Regions from separate parts of the Planococcus sp. 11815 genome, predicted to be linked through region 1. Evidence: riboswitches for the same ligand, from Rfam matches in the RefSeq annotation. Region 1 holds a riboswitch; each other region holds the start of a gene.
What was found. Region 1 has a riboswitch for cobalamin ahead of M1Q06_RS15995 (acyl-CoA thioesterase). Riboswitches for the same ligand answer to the same signal wherever they lie in the genome.

Region 2: it holds a riboswitch for cobalamin, as region 1 does, so the genes downstream of both, M1Q06_RS04255 (hypothetical protein) here and M1Q06_RS15995 (acyl-CoA thioesterase) in region 1, are expected to answer to the same signal.
Region 3: it holds a riboswitch for cobalamin, as region 1 does, so the genes downstream of both, M1Q06_RS13485 (ABC transporter substrate-binding protein) here and M1Q06_RS15995 (acyl-CoA thioesterase) in region 1, are expected to answer to the same signal.

Annotation. Positions count from the first base shown of each region.
Region 1 is NZ_CP096991.1:3,185,079-3,189,285, forward strand. Features, by position in the region: gene M1Q06_RS15990 (ribonucleoside-diphosphate reductase subunit alpha) at 1-1,941, opposite strand, end outside; gene M1Q06_RS15995 (acyl-CoA thioesterase) at 1,943-2,431, opposite strand; cobalamin riboswitch at 2,568-2,745, opposite strand; gene M1Q06_RS16000 (DUF3934 domain-containing protein) at 3,853-4,041, opposite strand; gene M1Q06_RS16005 (glutathione peroxidase) at 4,113-4,207, opposite strand, start outside.
Region 2 is NZ_CP096991.1:838,506-842,712, forward strand. Features, by position in the region: gene M1Q06_RS04245 (biotin/lipoyl-containing protein) at 1-371, shown strand, start outside; gene M1Q06_RS04250 (ABC transporter substrate-binding protein) at 549-1,508, opposite strand; gene M1Q06_RS04255 (hypothetical protein) at 1,505-2,047, opposite strand; cobalamin riboswitch at 2,215-2,394, opposite strand; gene M1Q06_RS04260 (PF20097 family protein) at 2,586-2,834, shown strand; gene M1Q06_RS04265 (halocin C8 precursor-like protein) at 2,941-3,726, opposite strand; gene M1Q06_RS04270 (ferritin) at 4,085-4,207, shown strand, end outside.
Region 3 is NZ_CP096991.1:2,680,907-2,685,113, forward strand. Features, by position in the region: gene M1Q06_RS13480 (FecCD family ABC transporter permease) at 1-781, opposite strand, end outside; gene M1Q06_RS13485 (ABC transporter substrate-binding protein) at 774-1,751, opposite strand; cobalamin riboswitch at 2,099-2,280, opposite strand; gene argS (arginine--tRNA ligase) at 2,325-3,986, opposite strand; gene M1Q06_RS13495 (DUF1934 domain-containing protein) at 3,983-4,207, opposite strand, start outside.

The DNA.
Region 1 (4,207 bases):
GTCATACGTCCGGTGGTTGAGATCCGGTGCCGTCACATTAAAGCGGAAATTCTTTTTCTCTTCTGCGTATTCGACGGCATATAAAGGATCGATACCGTCTGTCGAGCCGCCGATTTTGGCAGTCGATGAGTTCGGTGCGACCGCCATCATCCAGCCGTTGCGCACGCCGGATGCGGATACTTTGCGGCGCAAGGCATCCCAGCGCTCTCCCTTGTAGCTGCGGCGTTCGAAATACTCGCCCGTATGCCATTCAGAACCTGTGAATTCACTGAATGCGCCTTTTTCTTCTGCCAGCCCCGCTGATGCGCGGATGGCGTGCCAAGCGATTTCTTCGTATAAGGTATCAGCATAATCGACTGCTTCTTGCGTTTCCCAGTGGATGCTGCGAAGCGCAAGCAAATGGTGCCATCCGAATGTCCCTAATCCAACGGCACGATATTTTTGATTCGTTACTTCCGCCTGGCCGACCGAAATGGTATTCAAATCAATGACATTATCGAGCATGCGCAATTGAATGGGGATGAGGCGGGATAAGACGTCCGCTTGCACTGCTCTCGGCAAGTTGATGGACGACAGGTTGCAGACGACGAAATCGCCAGGTTTTTTCACAGTGACCAAATTGCCTTCTTCGTCTTTGTATTCTTTAATGATCTCAGTTGGAGACATGTTCTGGGCGATTTCGCTGCATAGATTGCTGCAATAGATGGATGTTTTGCCGATGCCGCGCAAGTGCTTATTCGGGTTTCCACGGTTCACTTCGTCGCGGTAGAACATATACGGAGTACCAGTTTCGAGCTGCGATACCATGATGCGCGCCATAACGTCCATTGCACGGAACGATTTTCTTGCCAATAAAGGATGGTTGACTGCTTCTTCGTATTTTTCCGTGAAGTATTTACGATCCGTTTCGTCATAGAAATCTTCCAAGCCAAGCAAATTGCCCTGCTCGTCTTTCCAACCCATCACTTGCTTCACTTCATGCGGGCAGAACGTATGCCATTCGCCGATGCTGCGTCCGTTTTCATCTGTTTCTTGCAGCTTTTTCATGAACAAATCCGGAATCGACACGCCCGTGAAAATATCGTGTGCTTTGCGGCGCTCATCGCCGTTGTTTGTTTTCAAATCCAAGAAGCCATTCATGATGTCCTTATGGAAGACATCTAGATACACTGCCACTGCGCCTTGGCGCTGGCCGAGCTGGTCGACACTGACGGCGGTGTCATTAAGCAGGCGAATCCACGGGATGACGCCGGATGAATTACCTTTAAATTTGCGGATGTCCGAGCCGAGTGCACGTACTTTTCCGTAATAAACCCCGAGGCCGCCGCCGTCTTTACTTAGGCGCGCAACGTCCCAGTTGTTCTGGTAGATCCCATCAAGCGAATCCGCCACGGTGTCGATAAAGCACGAAGACATTTGTCCGAAGCTTTTACCAGCATTCGATAAAGTCGGCGTCGCCACTGTCATATACAAATTGCTCATCGCCCAATACGCTTCCTTGACGAGTTCCAAACGGCGCACTTTCGGTTCTTTTTGCATCAAAGTCATTGCGATGATGAGAAAGCGCTCCTGCGGCAATTCCCAAACCCGGCCGTCATAGTCTTTTGCCAAATAACGGTCCGCCAGCAAGAATAATCCTATGTAATTGAACAATTCATCGCGCTCTGGTGCGATTTCTTTTCCTAGTAGGCGAATTTCGTCCTCGGAGTAAGCTTCCAACAAATCTTTCGAATAAATGCCAACTCGACTCAGCCCGTAAATCAATCCATAAAAATCATCGTATTTGTTCGCTGCGCTGTAGCCGCGTGTTTGTGCCGCTTGCTCGTATAATTTCTCCAAATATAATCCTGCTGCCTCAAACGTCCAATGCGGTTCGTCCATCGACACACGGTCAAGTGCATCTTGTATTTTTCTATCGCGTTCTACTGCTCCTAAAGTCATTTCAACACAGCTCCTTTGCATATTCGTTTGCGATCATTCGGCGTTCTTTTCGTTCTTGTGCATTCTCAAACAGTCGTTTTTCATTTTCTGTTTCCGGCACTACGCTCGCGACCGGCGTCGGGCGGCCTTCTGCATCTACTGCCACCATCGTCAAAATCGAGGTGGTCGTAAGGCTGCGCGTGCCGCTTTCGATGTGCTGACATTCTGCTTTGACGTATACTTCCATCGAAGTACGTCCTGTCGAAATGACGACGCCTTCTAGAATCAGGATATCGCCGACTTTCGCCGAGGACAGGAAATTGACGTTGTCAATCGAGGCAGTGACGACTGCACGCTGGCTATGTTTCATTGCCGCGATAGCCGCGATTTCATCGATATATGCGAGGACGGTGCCTCCGAAAATCGTGCCCATATGATTGGTATCCGGCGGCAAGACGAGCCGGGACTGGATGGTCCTGGATACGCCGGCCGGAAGTTGTTTTCTATGCATGCTGACTTCCTCCTTTTGAAAACACAAAAGCCCCCACTCTCCGGAGAGAATGGGGGCATAAACGCAAGTTAATTAGGTGGGCACACGTGGGCCACACAAACCAAACCTTTGTCATCCTTCCCAATTCCCGGAGAAGTGCAAAACGACAACAAAGGCAGGTCTCCTGGCTCGCGCGTCACTCTCCCCATGCCCTTCCCGTCCATTGGACAGTGGATTTCATGGTTCGTCTGCGCTTACAGTTGCGGGAACAGCTCCGGGATTTCACCGGATTCCCTATTCAGCCCATATTGGGCACCTTTGTTGCGGTATCACTATATATGGTGTTGAATTTTTACATCATCACCAAATCTTGTAGTTTCACTATAGACCAGTTCCAATTTCGCCGCAAGGATTTTCTCGCACTTCCTGCAGAAAGTGAAAAAGGGTCTAGTCACTGGCGTGTTTTTCGTATAAAACTTTCAATTTGTAGTTATTTTTTGATACGAGGTTCTTTAAATTTTCTGTTTCTGTGAAGATAGCGAGAGTTTGCTTGTAGAACCGATATGGTGTTGTGATTGTGCATCATCTTGGCAGTCGCCAGCCTGCTTTGGGTTGGCCTTTGGCAGTAAGCCAGGAAGACCGTCTGTCTTACTGCGTCGGCTCACCCTTGTCGCTGGCCGGCTAAAACATTTCATAGATTCGTGTGTGTTTAATTAAATCTACTTCTTTAATGAGTTCCCTGCTAGTGGGGGAATCGCTTTCCAGATTGGGCATGTAATGAGGTAGTGAGAGTTTGATTGTGGAATCGTTTCTGTGTTCTTCTTGTGCTTCATTTTATTAATCGCCGCCGGGCTTTGGGTTGGCCTTTCGCAATAAGCCAGGAAGAACGCCTGTCTTATCGCTTCGGCTCACCCCTTTGCGCTCGGCGGCTCGGAGACTTCGTTGTTCTATGTGCGTTTAATCGGAGCTGCTTCTTTAGTTAGTTGCCGGCTAGTGGGGGAATCGCTTCCCGGATTGAGCATGTAATTGGATAGCGAGAGATTTATTGTGAAATCGTTCCGGTGTTCTAGTTATGTATCATCTTGGTACTCGCCGCTGGGCTTTGGGTTGGCCTTTCGCAGTAAGCCAGGAAGAGCGCCTGTCTTATCGCTTCGGCTCACCCTTTTGCGCTCGGCGGCTTAGAGATTTCGTTGCTCAGTATGTGTTTAATTAGATCTGCTCCTATAGATAGTTGCCGGCTAGTGGGGGAATCGCTTCTTGAGATAAGCATCAACAAGATAGGCAGGATTTTCTCATGCAATCGTTCCGAAGCTTGGTTTGTTCTTTCAATGAGTTTTCGATGCCTCGCTTTAGAGTAGCTGCCGCAAAACCCCTCCGCTTTCTTCCGTCATTTCTATTTCCCAGGAAATAAAAAGGCCGCGCAATTACCTGCGCGGTTTTTGTTATCCATCGACCCATTCAGATTCAGCTTCTGGCTGTTTTCCTTTTTGGTTCGTGGCTTCTTTATTGTCTTTGCTTGTATACGGCTTGAAACTCTTGGCCTTGTTCTTGCCTTTTTCCCAACGGTTCCAGCCTTTTTTGCCGGTTCCTTGGCCTACGCCGCTTTTTGATTTCGCTTTTGCTTTGCCCATTTCTTTCACTCCCGTTCACTCATCGTGACGTTCAGCTTACCACATTCGGCAGCTTTCGTGAACAAAGGTGTTTAGGCGCCGAGCACTTTCTGGATGTCTTTGTGCATTGAATCGGGTGTATCTTTCGGTGCGAACCTCGCTACGACTTTGCCATTTGGATCGATCA
Region 2 (4,207 bases), 980 kb from region 1:
ATTACGTCAAAGAAGGCGCCGTGTTGTGTGAAGTGCAAACGGAAAAAGCGGTGTCAGAAATTCGTGCCGAAACGAGCGGAACGGTGAAGAAGATTCACGTGAAGCGCGGAGATTCCGCGAAAGCCGGCACATTGCTTGCAGTTATCGATCCGAAAGGACAAGCTGCCGAGAACACGGGGGCTTCTGAAAAAGTCCACCTCGAACAGGCGGAAGAAAACGAAGCGGCACAAGAGACCGCGAGCTTTACCCGCGTATCGCCGAGACTGCGCCATCTAGCCAAAGAACTGGGCGTTAAACTTGAAGATGTCAAAGGCACTGGGAAAGGCGGGTCGATCACCGAACAGGACATCCGTGATGAAGCAGGATTATGAATAGAAAAAGACGCAACCGGTTTGATCGGTTGCGTTTTTTTATTGATGAATAGATTATTCATTGCCTCTGAAATAGAGGGAGAGCAGCACTCGTGCCGTTATTACTCGGAAATTGATAAACACTGCCATAGCTTAAAACATGCCTGCTCTTATTGACTGAAGTACAAATGAATAGATCTATTCCATTAATTCAGGATACACCGTTTCCGCCACCAACTGCACCGCTTCGCCGATGCGCGGTCCAGGGCGGGAAGTGATGTCGGAATCGATGAAGTGCACTTCGTCGTTTTCGATTGCCTCTACGGCAGACCAGCTGTCGCGTGCTTCGATATCGCCGACCGCATCTTCGACGTAAGAAACGGTCGTCAAGATGACTTCGGGATCGCGGGTGATGACTTCTTCTTCGGAGATACTCGGCCATCCTTCAAGATCTTCAAAGGCATTGGTTACTTGGGCGTGGTCAAGGATTTCCTGCATGAACGTCGATTTGCCGGTTGTGTAGATTTCTGGAGACGGGCTGATTTCCACGTACACTTCTTTTTGCTCTTCGACCGCTGCAAGGCGTTCTTGGACATCTTCGATTTGCGTTTGGATGCCTTCGATCACTTCAGCGCCTTTTTCTTCCTTGGCAAGAACAGAGGCGATTTGTTCGATATCGCCGTATACTTCATCGAATGAAGTAGCCGATTCGATAACGAATACCGGAATGTCGGCATCTTCAAGTTGGGAAAGGGCAGGCGGTGCCTCGCCGGTTGAATAAGCCAAAACGACATCCGGGTCGAGCTGGATGATTTTCTCGGCATTGAATTCCACGGAATCACTGACGCGTTCGATGTCCTGTGCCGCTTCCGGGTAGTTGTCATAGTCGGTAACGCCGACCAATTGATCGCCGGAATCGAGTGCAAAGACGATCTCGGTGTTGCTCGGGATGAGCGACACGATCGTTTCAGGCGCTTGCTCGAATTCGAGTTCTTCGCCGCGGTCATCGGTGACCGTGTACGGTGCGTCGCTTGCAGTTTCAGTTGGCGTTTCTTCTGTTGTTTCGTCTGTTGCCGGTACTTCGGCAGTATCATCTTGGCAAGCACCGAGTGTTAAAGAGAGTGGAATGCTGAGTAAGAGAAATGATTTGATTTTCACGAGTGAGTCTCCTTTTTCTTCATGCGTTTTGTTGGATAGGATTTGCTGACGAATGGGATTTCATCGACGCCGTGCTGCTTATTGGCATACACGGCCATGACAAAAAAGACATTGGCGAGCAGGTTGGCATAGTCCATCAAATGCTCCGGCACTTCGCGCTCAAGCATCACATGGTGCAGGGCGCGGACGGACTTTTTCGCTTCGCTGCGGCAGACGTGAAGAATGCACGCAGCGTGGGTTCCTTGCGGCAGGACGAACTGGCCGATTTCCTCTTTCACTTCCGCCACGTAGCGGTCGTACAAGTCGCTGAGCTCGGCGAGGTCTTGTTCGGTAATCGCGATTTTCCCGCGCACCGAGCCGTTCAAGTGATAAACCATCGGCTGCAGGCAGCGCAAATCATCGATGATTTGCGGGACATCGTTGACCGCGATGGCTTCGCCGATCCGTGTCGTCAAGGAATCGGTGCGGATCTCGAAATCGACCGTCGAAGCGCTTTCCCGCATGAACGGGTAGCACAGGTAGCGCATGTCTTTTTTCATTTGTTCACCTCCTGGATAGAATCCGTAAATATCAGCAGACGTATCGCTTTCAAAAAGAGACAAAAAAAGCCACTCTCAACGAAGAGAGTGGCACGATTGCGAATATCCAGCACAAGGCTGTCCATAGGAAAAAGTTGCCGTAGATCCTCTTATCTTCCGAAGAGCAAAAATACGTTCAGAAAAAGGTAGGTCTCCTGGCTTGTGCATCGCTTTACTCTAAGGCCTTCCCGGGTCTCCCCAGTGGCATCTCTTATTTCATACGCACTTACAGTTGCGGAAACAGCTCCGGATTTTCACCGGATTCCCTGTTACGCTGACGAATCAGCACCTTTTCCCTGCATGATTATTTACTTAGTTTCAGTGTAGCACTTTTGATTTGGATTTAGGAGGGCTGGACGAAAATGTTTAGAGCATGAGTCGTTAGAATAGGGGGAAGGGGGAGGAAAGTTTTATCAGCTGGGCATATGCCTAATTTTTGAGGGTAATTGAACAATAGCAGGGAAATGAGTGTTATCGCAAAACTTTAAGGAGGGGAACTATGGAAAATCACAATGGCCTGACATGCCCATTTTGCCAATCGGAAATGAAAAAAGGATTTATCCAGAGTGGCACAAGACTCGCATGGGTGCCGAAAGTATCCAAACTGAGTGCTGAGCCGAGCCTGACTAAAGGTTCTGTGTTGTTATCGGAACAAAGCCGTTTTTCCATCAACCATGTCGATGCTTTTCTGTGTGAATCTTGCAAGAAAGTCATCATTGATTATGAAAGCAATGAACAAGAACAATAACATTTATTCTCTTGAGAAAAATGGCAAATTAGATTTTCTATCAAATAAAAAAGAGCAGCGACGTCGCTGCTCTTTTTTGCTTTGAATAAATGAAGTATTCAAGTCATTAATTGCAGATTTGATCAGTAGCGGCTGTGCAGCCAACACTTCCTACAAGCGCACATATCGCAGCAAGGCCAAGACCGCCAAGGCCTGTTGTGATTCCTAACGCGCCAGCAAGAGCGTAACACGCCACACCGCCGCCCGTTCCGCAAAGAGCACCTACTGCATATTCACAAAAAGAAGCATACGCAACAAACTCGTTGCCATTGTCACTGGCATTTTGACTAGCGCCTTTAATGTTCTTTTCTGCATTGGCCACAAAATCTTCATGGCTTACTTCTAAACCATCTTGATCCCAAAGGCCTCCTTCATTATCGACCGTTACGTTGTAAACTTCAGTTTGTTTTCCGTCTAGGTTGAAGACTGCCTGGATATTGATATTGTCGCCATCCATTTGTTTAGCAAAGAGGGCTTGGTCTGTGATGACATCACGGTTCGCTACATCATACGTGAATTGCACGTAAGCCAAGTTTTCGCTTTGTTTAGCAAGTTCATCGAAGATAAATTCGACATATGCGATATCGCCTTTAGGACCTGGGACTGTGTTGATGATGATGTTATCAGTGGAGATGGCATTGATTTTACTAATCTTTTTATAAACTTGGTATTCATCCGTTTTTTTCAAGGTATTTCTGATTTGATTAAATTCCTTTTGACTAACATTCGAGGTCCCTTTTTCAAACATTGGACCTTCAGCTTGAGCAGCGCCTACAGAACTGAATGCTGATGAAACCAAAAGAATGGCCACTGCTACTAACATGAAGACTTTCTCAAACGATTTTATCGACATAGTTAATCTGCCTCCTAATTTTTTCTCTTTTGTGATATAAGCATTAAAGAAACAACCAAAGCGAAAATAAACAGAAACAACACAATGCCTAATTCCAAATTCGTGTCAAACATGTGCCTCCCCTCCTTCTCAAATGTGTCTTTACTATAATTTCCAATTGTTTAACTTTTAAACATATTTTTAGAAAATTAAAAATATTTTTGAAAAATAATTAGCCATAAAGGATCCCGAGTGAGAACGTGCTTCCCTTTTCCTTGCCAACATTATTGATAAGGGGCAGCAAAAGCAGTATGTCATTTATTGATTAATAAACGCACATGCTATAATGACGCTAAACAAGATAGAGGAGGAGTTCAATATGCTACCAACAAATTTGACAGAGGCGTTAAACGCTCAATTCAATAACGAACTTCAGGCAGCACATGCGTACACAGCGATGGCCTCGTACTTTTCAGGAAAAGGGTATCATGGATTTGCCAAC
Region 3 (4,207 bases), 500 kb from region 1:
CGACCAAGCCAACAAAGCCGATGGTTCCAGATACTGCAACTGCTGATCCCGTCAGGACCGATCCGCCGATCAAAATCGCCATCTTGCTCTTCCTGACGTCTACACCCAAATGTTGTGCACGTTCTTCACCGAATAGCATCGCGTTTAATTCACGGCGGTAAAGCCATAAGACGAATGAACCGACAAGCACAAACGGCAGCGCCATCTGGACATAGGGCCAGCCGCGCATCGACACGCTGCCAAGCAGCCAGCCGATGATCTGCCGCAGTTCTTCACCGGTCAACGCAATCATCAAAGACATGATCGACCCCAGGAATGAACTGAAGATGATGCCGGTCAAAATAACTGTTTCCATCTTCATCGACCGGTCGACAAGCCGTGCAAAACCCATGACGGCGAGCATCGTGATCAAAGCGCCGATCATGCTGATGACCGGCAAGGTGAACAGGCCAAGAAACGGAATGGAGATGCCGAAAAAAAGCGTCATCACGGCACCGACAGCGGCACCGGACGACACTCCCAAAGTATATGGATCAGCGAGCGGGTTTTTCAGCAAGCCTTGAAAAGCTGCGCCCGCAATCGCAAGTGCCGCACCGACTAGTCCCGCAAGCACCACACGCGGCATGCGGATATTCCATAAAATATTCGCAGCTGCTTCGTCCGATGAAGGGTTCCAGATAACCGCCGGTGAAATTGGCACCGTCCCGACCGTCACTCCGAGCACTACTGCCCCGCCCAATAAAATCAGGGAGACTACATAGGCGAGTGCAGATTTACTCACTGAATGTCTCCGGATAAATCACTTCTGCCAAAGTCATCAAGCCTTCCGTCAAACGCGGGCCTGGACGCGTGACAGTATCAGGGTTCAATTCATAAATGGCATCTTCTTGCACGGCCGTCACATCTGCATAACCGCTGCGCTCTTTGATCAATTCAGCAGCATTTTCGATATAACCGCCTTCTGTGGTGATGATGATTTCAGGGTTTGCCGCAACAACTGCTTCCGGATCCATGCTGATCCAGCCTTCTTCGCCTCCTGCGACATTTTCAGCTTGAATCATTGTCAGCATTTCATGGATGAACGTACCTGTACCGGCTGTATAAAGTTCCGGTTCGCTGCCAATCTCTACGAAGACCGATTTGGATTCGTCGACACCAGCCGCCAGTTCTTCAACTTCCGCGACTTGCGCTTCCATTTCCTCGATTAACCCGTCTGCTGCTTCCACTGCGCCTGACACTTGGCCTATGACGGAAATCGTTTCATATACTTCATCAAATGTTTCTGCGTTTTCTACGACAAAGACATTCAATCCGGCATCACGCAGCTGCTGATATCCTTCAGTTCCCATGCCAAGCCCTGATTCATGGGCCAAAACGACATCCGGCTGCAGGCTGATGATTTTCTCTACATTGAATTCTTGGCCGCCGATTTTTTCTAGATCTGCTACTTCTTCCGGATAATTGTCGAAATCCGAAACGCCGACCATTTTTTCGCCCAGCCCAAGCTCATAGGCGATTTCTGTATTAGAAGGAATCATCGAAACAAATGATTCCGGTTCTTCTTCGATGACTACTTCATCGCCCATTGCATCGACTAAGGTAACCGGGAATTCCGCTTCCGCTACTTCCGACGGCGGTTCAGCCGGTGTTTCTACATCTTGATCTTCGACAGGTGCCGCTTCGTCGCCGCATCCAGCCAGTACAATTGCGGCCATTCCTGCAGCCGTCCCGAATTTCCATATATTTTTCATCCTTATTCCTCCTGGTGTTTTGTTTTTTCCCTACCAAGCGCTCGCTCGGGGGCTCACAGGATGTGAGTCAGCTAAGCGTTGCGACAGGACGTCGCGCATTTAGCTTAGCCTCCATTCAGCCGCTTACGCTTTTCTTGGTGGCTAGTTCCAGCGCCTAGCTCCTCGGGTCATAAGCCACTCTGGCTGTGCGGCAAAAAGCGCCGCTTCGCCAGATTGTCTTATACCTGTCGGAGCTGAACAGCCGCTTCCACATTTCATTAAAAAAGTCCCCTGCATAAAGGATGCAGAGGACTTACAGGACGGGTTCGCAAAAAACAAGCGCGTCCGGCCTGTCCTCGCAAGCTTTCGGTTCGGTGTTCATGAAGGCAGGTCTCCTGGCTTGTGGTCATCGCTTGCTGCGCCTTCCCGGGATCTCCTAGTGGCCTTGCAGTTTGCTCTCACATACAGTGGCGGGACCGCGCCGGAATTGCACCGGCTTCCCTTTTAACTCATGTTCTTAGACATAAGCACCTTCATGATTGCTATTCAGTTGATTTGATGACTCCATTATACACCGAAAGCTCTAGTTGTCTTCTACATTTTTTCAGGAGCTTGGACGCCGACTGTCTTCAAGGCATTTGCGAGTGTCGTCTTAACCCCTTCGATCAGGGCAAGGCGCGAACGCGTCAATTCTTCATTGCTAGCATCCAATACTTTATTGGCGTTATAGAAACTGTGGAAGTTCGACGCCAGTTCATGGATATAAGTCGTGACGCGGTGAGGCGCACGGAGTTTTGCAGCATCTGCGATGACTTGTGGGAAATCGCCGATTTTCTTCAATACTTCGATTTCCTTTTCGTCCGTCAACAGCTCCAGATGCTCAGTCGAAGCGGTGAAGTTCTGCTCCGCTGCCTGGCGCAAGATCGAGCAGATGCGCGCATGTGCGTACTGGGAATAATAAACCGGGTTTTCGTTGGACTGGGAAACGGCCAAATCCAAGTCGAAATCCATATGGGAATCGCCGGAGCGCATCGCAAAGAAATAACGGACCGCGTCTAGGCCGACCAAGTCGACCAATTCGCGCATCGTCACGGCTTTACCGGTACGTTTGCTCATTTTCATTTTCTCGCCGTCTTTATACAATTGCACCATTTGGATGATGCTCACTTCAAGCGTATCGCGGTCGTAGCCAAGCGCTTCGATTGCTGCTTTCATGCGTGGGATGTAGCCATGGTGGTCAGCTCCCCAAATATTGATGAGCTTGTCGAAGCCGCGCTGGATTTTGTCTTCGTGGTAAGCGATATCCGGCGTCAAATAGGTGTAGGTGCCATCGTTTTTGATAAGCACACGGTCTTTGTCATCGCCGAATGTTGTCGAGCGGAACCAAGTGGCGCCGTCTTCTTCGTAAATATGGCCATTGTCGCGCAGTTTTTTCAATGCCGCGTCGATCTTGCCGTTTTCGTAAAGGGAAGTTTCCGAATACCACACATCGAAATGGACGCGGAAATCGGCCAAGTCTTTCTGCAATTTCGCAAGCTCCACTTTCAAGCCGTGTTCACGGAATGCTTTATAACGTTCTTGTTCTGTCATATGAAGGAATTTATCACCGTGCTCTTCAACGAGTGCCGCAGCGATATCGATAATGTCTTGCCCGCGGTAGCCATCTTCAGGCATACTTTCACCTTTGCCAAGCGCTTCGAAATAACGCCCTTCAATCGACAAAGCCAAATTATTGATCTGGTTGCCCGCATCGTTGATGTAATACTCACGGGACACGTCATAGCCGGCAAGGTCCAGGATATTGCACATCGAATCGCCAACAGAGGAACCGCGTGCGTGACCCAGATGAAGATCGCCTGTCGGGTTCGCAGAGACGAACTCGACTTGGACGCGCTGGCTGTTGCCGGAGTTCGAGCGGCCATACTCTTCGCCTTGCTCAAGTACAGTTTTGATGACATCGTTCAAATAATCTTTTTTGATGATGATGTTGATGAAGCCAGGGCCTGCGATTTCGACTTTTTCGATATTCGCTGACTGGGTGTCCAAGTTTTCCACGATGGCTTCTGCGATTGCGCGCGGCGGCTTTTTCGCAAGACGCGTCAATTGCATGGCCACGTTTGTTGCGTAATCGCCGTTCGCTTTATCTCTCGGCGATTCCAATTGGACCTGAACCGGTTCTTCTGTAAGTCCCGCTTTTTGGACCGCTTCGGCGATCGCCTGTTTAATGTTTTGCTGTACTTGTTCTACTGCGTTCATTTGGTTCCCTCCATAAACTGTATTTCCATTTCGTATTCGCCGGCAAAATCGTTTCCGAGCGCTAAGTCATAGCGCACTTTGAAACGGCTTTCCGTCATGATGAGTTCATGTGCTTTGGTCGTGAGCATGAACGATTCTTCCCCGTGGCGCAAATTGCCGGTCTGTTCCTTATCCAACAGAAACGGCAGGCGCATCTGCAAACCTCCGCTGCGCATCACGAC